2 regions of the Vibrio sp. QJM3NY_26 genome follow, and region 2 is predicted to be linked to the other one. Evidence: riboswitches for the same ligand, from Rfam matches in the RefSeq annotation. Region 2 holds a riboswitch; the other holds the start of a gene.
The links. Region 2 has a riboswitch for lysine ahead of AC3CH4_RS05295 (Na+/H+ antiporter NhaC family protein). Riboswitches for the same ligand answer to the same signal wherever they lie in the genome.
Positions count from the first base shown of each region.

Region 1: it holds a riboswitch for lysine, as region 2 does, so the genes downstream of both, lysC (lysine-sensitive aspartokinase 3) here and AC3CH4_RS05295 (Na+/H+ antiporter NhaC family protein) in region 2, are expected to answer to the same signal.

Region 1 is NZ_CM173515.1:324,003-328,496, forward strand. It holds gene metH (methionine synthase) at 1-1,448, shown strand, start outside; gene lysC (lysine-sensitive aspartokinase 3) at 1,557-2,924, opposite strand; lysine riboswitch at 3,034-3,211, opposite strand; gene AC3CH4_RS01500 (pyridoxal-phosphate-dependent aminotransferase family protein) at 3,388-4,494, shown strand, end outside.
Region 2 is NZ_CM173515.1:1,174,067-1,178,560, forward strand. It holds gene AC3CH4_RS05285 (inosine/guanosine kinase) at 1-822, shown strand, start outside; gene AC3CH4_RS05290 (H-NS family histone-like protein) at 995-1,405, opposite strand; lysine riboswitch at 1,770-1,947, shown strand; gene AC3CH4_RS05295 (Na+/H+ antiporter NhaC family protein) at 2,060-3,652, shown strand; His leader region at 3,842-3,977, shown strand; gene hisG (ATP phosphoribosyltransferase) at 4,031-4,494, shown strand, end outside.

The DNA.
Region 1 (4,494 bases), 850 kb from region 2:
GTGCGACTAACGGGAAAATACTGTTAGCAACAGTGAAAGGTGATGTTCACGACATCGGTAAGAATATCGTTGGCGTGGTTTTACAGTGTAATAACTACGAAATTATCGATCTAGGCGTGATGGTTTCATGTGAAAAAATTCTCAAGGTAGCCAAAGAAGAAAACGTCGACATCATTGGTCTCTCGGGTCTGATTACTCCCTCTCTCGATGAAATGGTGCATGTTGCGAAAGAGATGGAAAGACAAGGCTTTAAGTTGCCTTTGTTGATTGGTGGCGCAACCACGTCTAAGGCACATACAGCGGTTAAAATTGAACAGAACTATTCTGAGCCCGTTGTTTATGTCAATAACGCATCACGTGCTGTTGGTGTATGTACCTCATTGTTATCTAATGAATTGAAGCCCGCATTCGTCGAGAAGTTGGTTCTAGATTACGACCGCGTTCGTGATCAACACAACCGCAAGAAGCCGCGCACTAAGCCAGTCTCGCTTGAGAGAGCGCGTGCTAACAGAGTGGCCATTGATTGGAATGCTTACACTCCGCCAGCACCCGCTAAGCCAGGAGTGCACATCTTCAAGGATTTTGATGTCGCTACTTTACGTAAGTACATCGATTGGACCCCATTCTTTATGACGTGGTCTTTGGTTGGTAAGTACCCGGCAATTTTTGATCATGAAGAAGTAGGCGAAGAGGCGAAGCGCTTATTTAAAGACGCCAATGATTTATTGGATCGAGTACAAAGAGAGAAGTTGCTTGAAGCTCGTGGTATGTGCGCTATGTTCCCAGCGAACAGTGTTGGTGATGATATTGAAGTGTATACCGATGAATCTCGTACCGAGGTATTAAAGGTTCTGCACAACCTTCGTCAACAAACCGAAAAGCCAAAAGGTTTTAACTACTGTTTGTCAGATTACATTGCGCCGAAAGATAGCGGTAAAGCGGACTGGATTGGTGGCTTTGCGGTGACGGGTGGTATTGGTGAGAGAGAACTTGCTGATGAATACAAAGCCAATGGTGATGACTACAACGCGATTATGATTCAAGCTGTGGCTGATCGATTGGCAGAAGCGTTCGCTGAATACCTGCATAAAGAAGTGAGAAAGGACATTTGGGGTTACTCGCCTGATGAGGATTTGTCTAATGACGATTTGATTCGAGAGAAGTACCAAGGTATTCGTCCAGCTCCGGGTTATCCAGCTTGTCCTGAGCATACTGAAAAAGGTTCGTTGTGGGAGTTGATGGATGTTGAAAAAGCGATCGACATGTCACTAACAACTAGTTATGCGATGTGGCCAGGTGCTTCTGTGTCTGGTATGTACTTCTCGCATCCTGATTCACGATACTTTGCGATTGCTCAGATTCAACAGGATCAAGTGGATAGCTATGCTGATCGTAAAGGTTGGGATATGTTGGAAGCTGAGAAGTGGTTAGGTCCAAACATTAACTAGTTTGAATCTATGACGGGCTTTGATTCGTAAAAATAAAAGGGTTGCTTAAGAGCAACCCTTTTTGTATCTGTCGTTTGGTGATTTTAAACTAATCGAGCAACCATCGTTTTATTCAAACAGCTCTTGATGCAGCTTTTGAATCGCTAACTTGGAGACAGATTCATCAAGCAAGAAGCACAGGTTGTGTGGGCTCGCTCCGTAACAAATCATACGTAGGTTGAAATCTTCAAGCGTGCCGAATACTTGCTTCGCATAGCCTTTGCTTTCACTCATGTTGTTGCCAATAAGAGCAACAAGGCATAGGTCGTGTTCAATATCCACAGAACACAGCTCTTCAAGCTCAATTCGAGCGGCTTCTGGTAACTGAGGAGCACCACCTGATGTATCTGTTTGATCGAGAGTGAGTGAGACACTGATCTCTGAGGTAGTGATAAGATCGACAGAGATCTTATGCTTAGCCAGGATCTCGAACACTTTTGCGAGGAAGCCATAAGCATGGAACATATTGGCGCTGCGTAACGTAACCATGGTTTGATTGCAGCGTAGGGCAAGCGCTCTGAACAGAGGGGAGCTTTCAACTTGTTGACGAATCCATGTGCCACCGAGCTCTGGTGCTTTTGACGAGCCGACAAATACCGGAATTTGGTGGCGTAGTGCCGGGACTAGAGTCGATGGGTGCAAGATCTTCGCGCCAAAGTTTGCCATTTCCGATGCTTCGCTGAAGCTAATCTCTGGGATAGGGGATGCTTTCGATGCGATCCGTGGATCCGTGGTGTAGATGCCCGGAACATCAGTCCAGATTTCTAAACCAATCGCTTGTACAGATTCTGCAATCAGTGCCGCTGAGTAATCACTACCACCACGACCTAACGTTGTGGTGTTACCTTCGCTATCGGCGCCGATAAAGCCTTGGGTAACGACAACTTGCTGTTGGCATAGTGGAATCAATTTCTGTTGAGCTAAGGCTGCAATATCTTTTAACAGTGGTTCAGCTTTGCCGAAGTCATCATTGGTGCGCATCACTTCTCTGATGTCAAAACGGACAGCGGGTGTGCCACGCTCGCGAATGATTTGAGCGAGGATATGTGTCGACATTAGTTCGCCACATGCCACTAGGTGATCGGTGAGTTTAGTACTGGCTTGGAATGATGCCGCTTCGGCTGCACTCGCAATGTCATCGAGAATGCTGTGCACATCTTTTTCAATACTAATTGGGTCAGCTAGCTGATCAAGAATCGCGTTATGAATGTCAGTCAATTGCGTCAATAATTCCTGACGACGAGTTTTGTCTTGGACACCATTCGCTAGTTCAACCAGCAAGTTGGTGACGCCTGAGCACGCGCTGCTCACAACCAGTTTCGTATTCGAGTTATTTTCAATAATGGCAGCACAACGGCTCATTGCTTCAAAGTTGGCAACACTTGTTCCACCAAACTTAGCGACATTAAAAGAACCAGCTACATTAGATGCACTCACGATATATCTCCCACGACTTCCTAAAATAAAATTACGGTTGGGTAATCCAACGTCCGATGTTTTTCGAAGAGAGTATTTAGAGCAAAAAGAGAGGAATTATTAGAATAGTAACCTCAGAAGCTCTTCACCATATAGAAATGGCGACAGTTGCCGGGATTCAGCCCGCTCAACCGATAATAAAGGTCCTGCATCCTTTTATTATCTCGGCACTGCTCCCCCTTGATGCTTTGTATTGGAAATGCGGTTCCACAAAACATCTGCCTGGGCAGTGCTCCTCTTCTGCTAGATAGCCATTTCATTGAACGTGTTTGCGGTAACAATGTCAATCCGTAACTGGAGATATTTAAAAAATAATTTTAACAATTATGTGACACTGGTGTGACCTCAATACTTTTAGCTAATTGATGACGGTATCGATTTGCTTTAGGGTGGATTGTTCACAACATTAACGTAAGGGATGTACATGTCTAATTTAACACTCACTACTGCTATCGAGAGCTTTTATCCGCCACACCGAACGTTAATGGGGCCGGGGCCTTCAGACATTTCTCCTCAAGTTTTACAGGCCTTAAGCCGTCCTACTATTGGTCACCTCGACCCGTTATTTATCGCGATGATGGATGAACTGAAACAACTTCTTAAGTATGCATTCCAAACAGAGAATGAATTTACTATTGCTGTTTCTGCGCCCGGCAGTGCAGGTATGGAAACCTGTTTTGTTAACTTGATTGAGCCCGGTGAGAAGGTGATTGTTTGTCGCAATGGCGTTTTTGGTGAGCGTATGCGAGAGAATGTTGTGCGTTGTGGTGGTGAAGCGATCCTTGTTGATGACGAGTGGGGCAAGCCCGTTTCCGTTGAAAAGGTAGAAAAAGCATTGGCAGAAAACCCTGATGCTGTTGCTGTCGCTTTTGTGCATGCAGAGACGTCTACTGGAGCGTTATCGGATGCTCAAGCGATTTCAGCAGTCGCTCGTCAGTTTGATGCGTTGTCGATTGTGGATGCGGTGACGTCATTAGGTGGTGTGCCATTGTTGGTTGATGAATGGCAACTCGATGCGGTGTATTCAGGTAGTCAAAAGTGTCTATCTTGCGTTCCTGGCCTGTCTCCAGTGACTTTCTCTCAACGTGCGGTTGAGAAGATGAAGGCGCGTCAAACGCCGGTACAAAGCTGGTTCCTAGATCAAAGCTTAGTACTGGGTTACTGGAGTGGAGAAGGCAAGCGTAGCTACCACCATACGGCACCCGTGAATAGCCTGTATGCTTTGCATGAGTCGTTGGTTTTATTGAAAAATGAAGGCCTGGATAATGCGTGGTCACGTCACCATGCGATGCACCAAGAGCTTAAAGAAGGCGTAGAAGCACTAGGATTAAAGTTTGTGGTTGATGAAGAGAGTCGTCTTCCGCAGCTCAATGCGCTTTATTTCCCTGAAGGAATCGATGAAGCCAAAATCAGAACACAACTTCTAGAAGAATATAACCTTGAAATTGGCGCGGGACTTGGTTCTTTGGCTGGCAAGGCTTGGCGTATTGGTTTAATGGGTTATGGCGCTCGAAAAGAGAATGTCGCTTTG
Region 2 (4,494 bases):
CGTACTTTCGCAATTAGCGAAGGACAAATGAACCAATTAAAACCAGAAAGCATCCCTGAGAAAATTTTCAAAAGTGCTTCTGCTTTAGTATTAACGGCGTATTTAGTTCGTTGTAAACCAGGTGACCCTATGCCTGAAGCAACAATGAAAGCGATCGAATACGCGAAGAAATACGATGTGCCTGTTGTTTTAACACTTGGTACTAAATTCGTTATTCAAGATGATCCAGAGTTTTGGAAAGATTTCCTTGAACAGCACGTAACCGTTGTTGCAATGAATGAAGACGAAGCAGAAGCCTTAACAGGTGAAAGCGATCCTCTTGCTGCTTCAGACAAAGCATTAGAGTGGGTAGACTTGGTTCTGTGTACAGCAGGCCCTGTTGGCTTATTCATGGCGGGTTATACTGAAGACGCGGTGAAGCGTGAAACTTCATTGCCGTTGTTACCAGGCTCGATTGCAGAATTTAACCGCTATGAGTTTAGCCGTCCTGCACATAAAGAGTTATGTGACAACCCAACGAAAATCTATTCGCATATCGCGCCTTACATGGGTGGTCCAGAAAAGATCAAGAATACCAATGGTGCAGGGGATGCGGCGCTGTCGGCTTTATTACATGATATGGCAGCAAATAAATATCATAAAGAAAATGTACCGAATTCTAGCAAGCACCAACATGCATTTTTAACGTATTCATCTTTCTCACAAGTTTGTAAATATTCAAACCGTGCAAGTTATGAAGTGTTGGTTCAGCACTCTCCTCGCTTGTCTCGCGGCCTTCCTGAAAGAGAAGACAGTCTAGAAGAAGCATACTGGGAAAGATAAGATATTTTTATCTTTTTCATTTATATTTCTAATAGTGAAATATAAAAAAGGCTCCGAAAGGAGCCTTTTTTGTTTCTGAATATATTGAAGCCGTAAATAATACTTTAGTCGACTTAATATTAATTCTATTGCTTAGTGTTTTATTGATTATTCACTTAGCAAACAGGATGCCTTAAAGAGCAAACTCTTCTAGAGATTTACCAGCATCTAGTTGTTCTTGGATAGCTGAAGGCGTACGGCCTTGACCTGTCCAAGTTTTCTCGTCGCCGTTTGCGTCTACGTATTTGTATTTCGCTGGGCGAGGAGCACGTTTAGCTTTAGTTGTTTTAGATTTTGCTTCACCAGAAAGTGCAGCAATAAGATCTGCAACATCAATTCCGTCTTTTGCAATTTGTTCAGCAATAGCAGAAAGCTTAGCTTCTTGTTCTGCTTTAGCAGCGCGTTCTTCAGCTTCAGACTCTTGACGCTCTTGTACAACAATAGTCAGCTTGTCTAGCGCTTCTTCAAGTTGCTCAAGAGTTAATTCACGTGAGAACGCACGAAGGCTGCGGATATTTAATAGTGTTTTTGTTAATTCAGACATGATATTTCCCATCAAGGTAAACTAAATAATCCTCCTAATAATAAACAGTGCCTAGGAATAAAACAAATAGTATTTCTTGTATTGGTTATTTAAATATAAAAGTGAGATGAATAGTTGAAAAAGAAACGACTCACTTTTGATGAATTTATAATAATTATTAAGATTATCTTAAAAATCGATATGTGACTGGTGGAGTAATTGCTATATGTAGACTATTTTTTTATTGATTAGTTCATTAACAAAAAGACATTTTTGTCGGAATGATATGTTGCATTGTTGCTCTTGATGGGTACAATTGCGGCTACCTGATGCGATGCTTTGGTTAATTTGTTGTTAAACTCTGGTTTGCACAGTTAATAATGTTATCGCACGTAGAGGCGCAATTATAAAAAGTAGTTTTCGTTGGGGTGATGCCAATGAACGGGAATGAAAGGTGTAATTGCCGAAGTAAATTGTATATCTAAACAATTTGCTGGGGTTGTGCTCAATAGGTACAACACTGCCATAGTCTTAATTTTAAACTATGGAGCGCTACTGTAGGGTTGGGTGAAGTGTTCACTTCCCTTTCGCTTAGTTCAACATGAGCTTGATAAACCGTATCAAGTTTGTCTGCAGTAGATCTCTAGCCAAATAAAAAACTGGTTTTTGAAGATCATGAATTTAATAGATTTTGCAACATCGCCTTTATCGCTGCTTCCTCCTTTGGTTGCATTGACTCTAGCTATTGTTACCCGCCGTGTATTGGTTTCCTTGGGTGTTGGTATCGTTATGGGTGCGATTCTACTTGCTGACTACTCAGTAGGTAACGCAGCTAGTTACGTGTTCACTAAAGCATCTGGTGTTTTCATCGAAGATGGTGGCATTAACACTTGGAACATGAGCATCATCGCATTCCTAATTATTCTCGGAATGACAACTGCATTACTCACACTATCTGGTGGTACTCGCGCATTCGCTGAGTGGGCACAGTCTCGTGTGAAGAGCAAACGTGGTTCAAAACTACTTGCTGCCTTCTTAGGCGTATTCATCTTTGTCGATGATTACTTCAACAGCTTAGCGGTAGGTGCTATATCTCGTCCTGTAACAGACCGCTTCTACGTATCTCGCGCTAAGCTAGCTTATATTCTAGATTCTACCGCTGCTCCAATGTGTGTGATTATGCCGGCTTCTAGTTGGGGTGCTTACATCATCACTATTATTGGTGGCATCTTAGTGACACACGGTGTGACTGAGTATTCTGCACTGGGTGCTTACGTTCGTCTTATCCCAATGAACTTCTACGCTGTGTTCGCACTATTAATGGTATTTGCCGTTGCATGGTTCGGTCTAGACGTTGGTAAGATGCGTGAACATGAGATTGAAGCCTCTCAAGGCCGTGGCTTTGAAGGCGACAACGATCAAAAGCAAGCGCACGATCTAAACGAAGAGCTAGACATTCAAGAGAGCGAAAACGGTTCTGTCTCTGATCTTGTTATGCCAATCGTATCGCTAATCGTAGCAACAGTTGCTGCCATGCTTTACACAGGCGGCCAAGCGCTGACTGCTGACGGTCAAGCATTTAACCTGCTTGGTGCGTTCGAAAATACAGATGTAGGCAAGTCTCTTGTTTACGGTGGTGTTTTAGGTCTGCTTGTTGCGCTAGCGACAGTGTTTAAGCAAAAGCTACCAATGTCTGATATCGCAAGAACAATGTGGATCGGTGCTAGCTCTATGTTTGGCGCTATCCTGATTCTTGTGTTCGCTTGGACTATCGGTTCTGTCATCGGTGACATGAAAACAGGTTCGTACCTATCATCTCTAGCAACGGGCAACATTGATTACCACTGGCTACCCGTTATTTTGTTCCTTCTTGCTGGCCTAATGGCGTTCTCGACAGGTACATCATGGGGTACGTTCGGTATCATGCTACCTATCGCGGGTGACATGGCTGCAGCCTCTGACATCGCGCTAATTCTGCCTATGTTAAGTGCGGTTCTTGCGGGTTCTGTATTTGGTGACCACTGTTCTCCAATCTCAGACACAACGATTCTGTCTTCTACCGGTGCTCGTTGTAACCACATTGACCACGTATCGACTCAGCTTCCTTATGCGCTGTCTGTGGCGTTCGTATCGTGTATCGGCTTCATCACTCTAGGTATGACATCATCAACTGGCATCGCGTTCGGCGCAGCGTCTCTAACGTTTGTGGCAGTATGTTTTGCATTGGCTTATTTCTCACGTTGTAAAATGTCGACGTGCAAAAGCTAATCATCACTTGATTGAATAATGAAAAGGGAGGCGTTTGCCTCCCTTTTTTTGTGCTCGTTAATTTAATTTTAAATTTCGTGAAAAAAGTTCGAATAAATGGTTGAAAAAGGGTGTCAGCTTAGTTAGTGTGGAGACAAGACAGCAAACAACCTAAGAGCCGATAAGTATGCGTAAATTAGTAATGAACATTCATCACCATCATCACCCTATCTAGTCTTTCGGGGAGATTTACGTATACCCGGGAGCAAGAATTCTCCCGGAGGTTAAGTCAAAGAATTTAGATTTAAACCCTCGGGACGACAAAGTCTTCCGAGGGTTTTTTAGTTTTAGCACTTTTAAATAATCAATAAATTCAAATATTTGCACAGGGATACAGCAATGCAGACACAACGCCTAAGAATCGCAATTCAAAAGAAAGGTCGCTTAAGTAAAGAGTGCCAAGATCTACTTAAAAAATGTGGTGTTAAATTTAACATCATGGGTGAGCAGTTAGTTGTTCATTCACTAAATATGCCAATCGACTTGTTACTGGTTCGTGATGATGACATCCCAGGTCTTATCATGGACGGTGTAGTTGACCTAGGTTTCATTGGCGAGAATGAACTAGAAGAAGTTCGCCTAGACCGTATCGCTCTAAACGAGCCATCGCAATTCAGCACTCTACGCCGCTTAGATTTCGGTGGTTGCCGCCTTTCTATCGCTATCAACAAAGATGAAGAATACAACGGCCCACAAGATCTTGCGGGTAAACGTATTGCGACAACCTACCCACAACTACTTAAAGCCTACATGGACGAGCAGGGTGTTGAATTCAGCACTTGTATGCTAACAGGTTCGGTTGA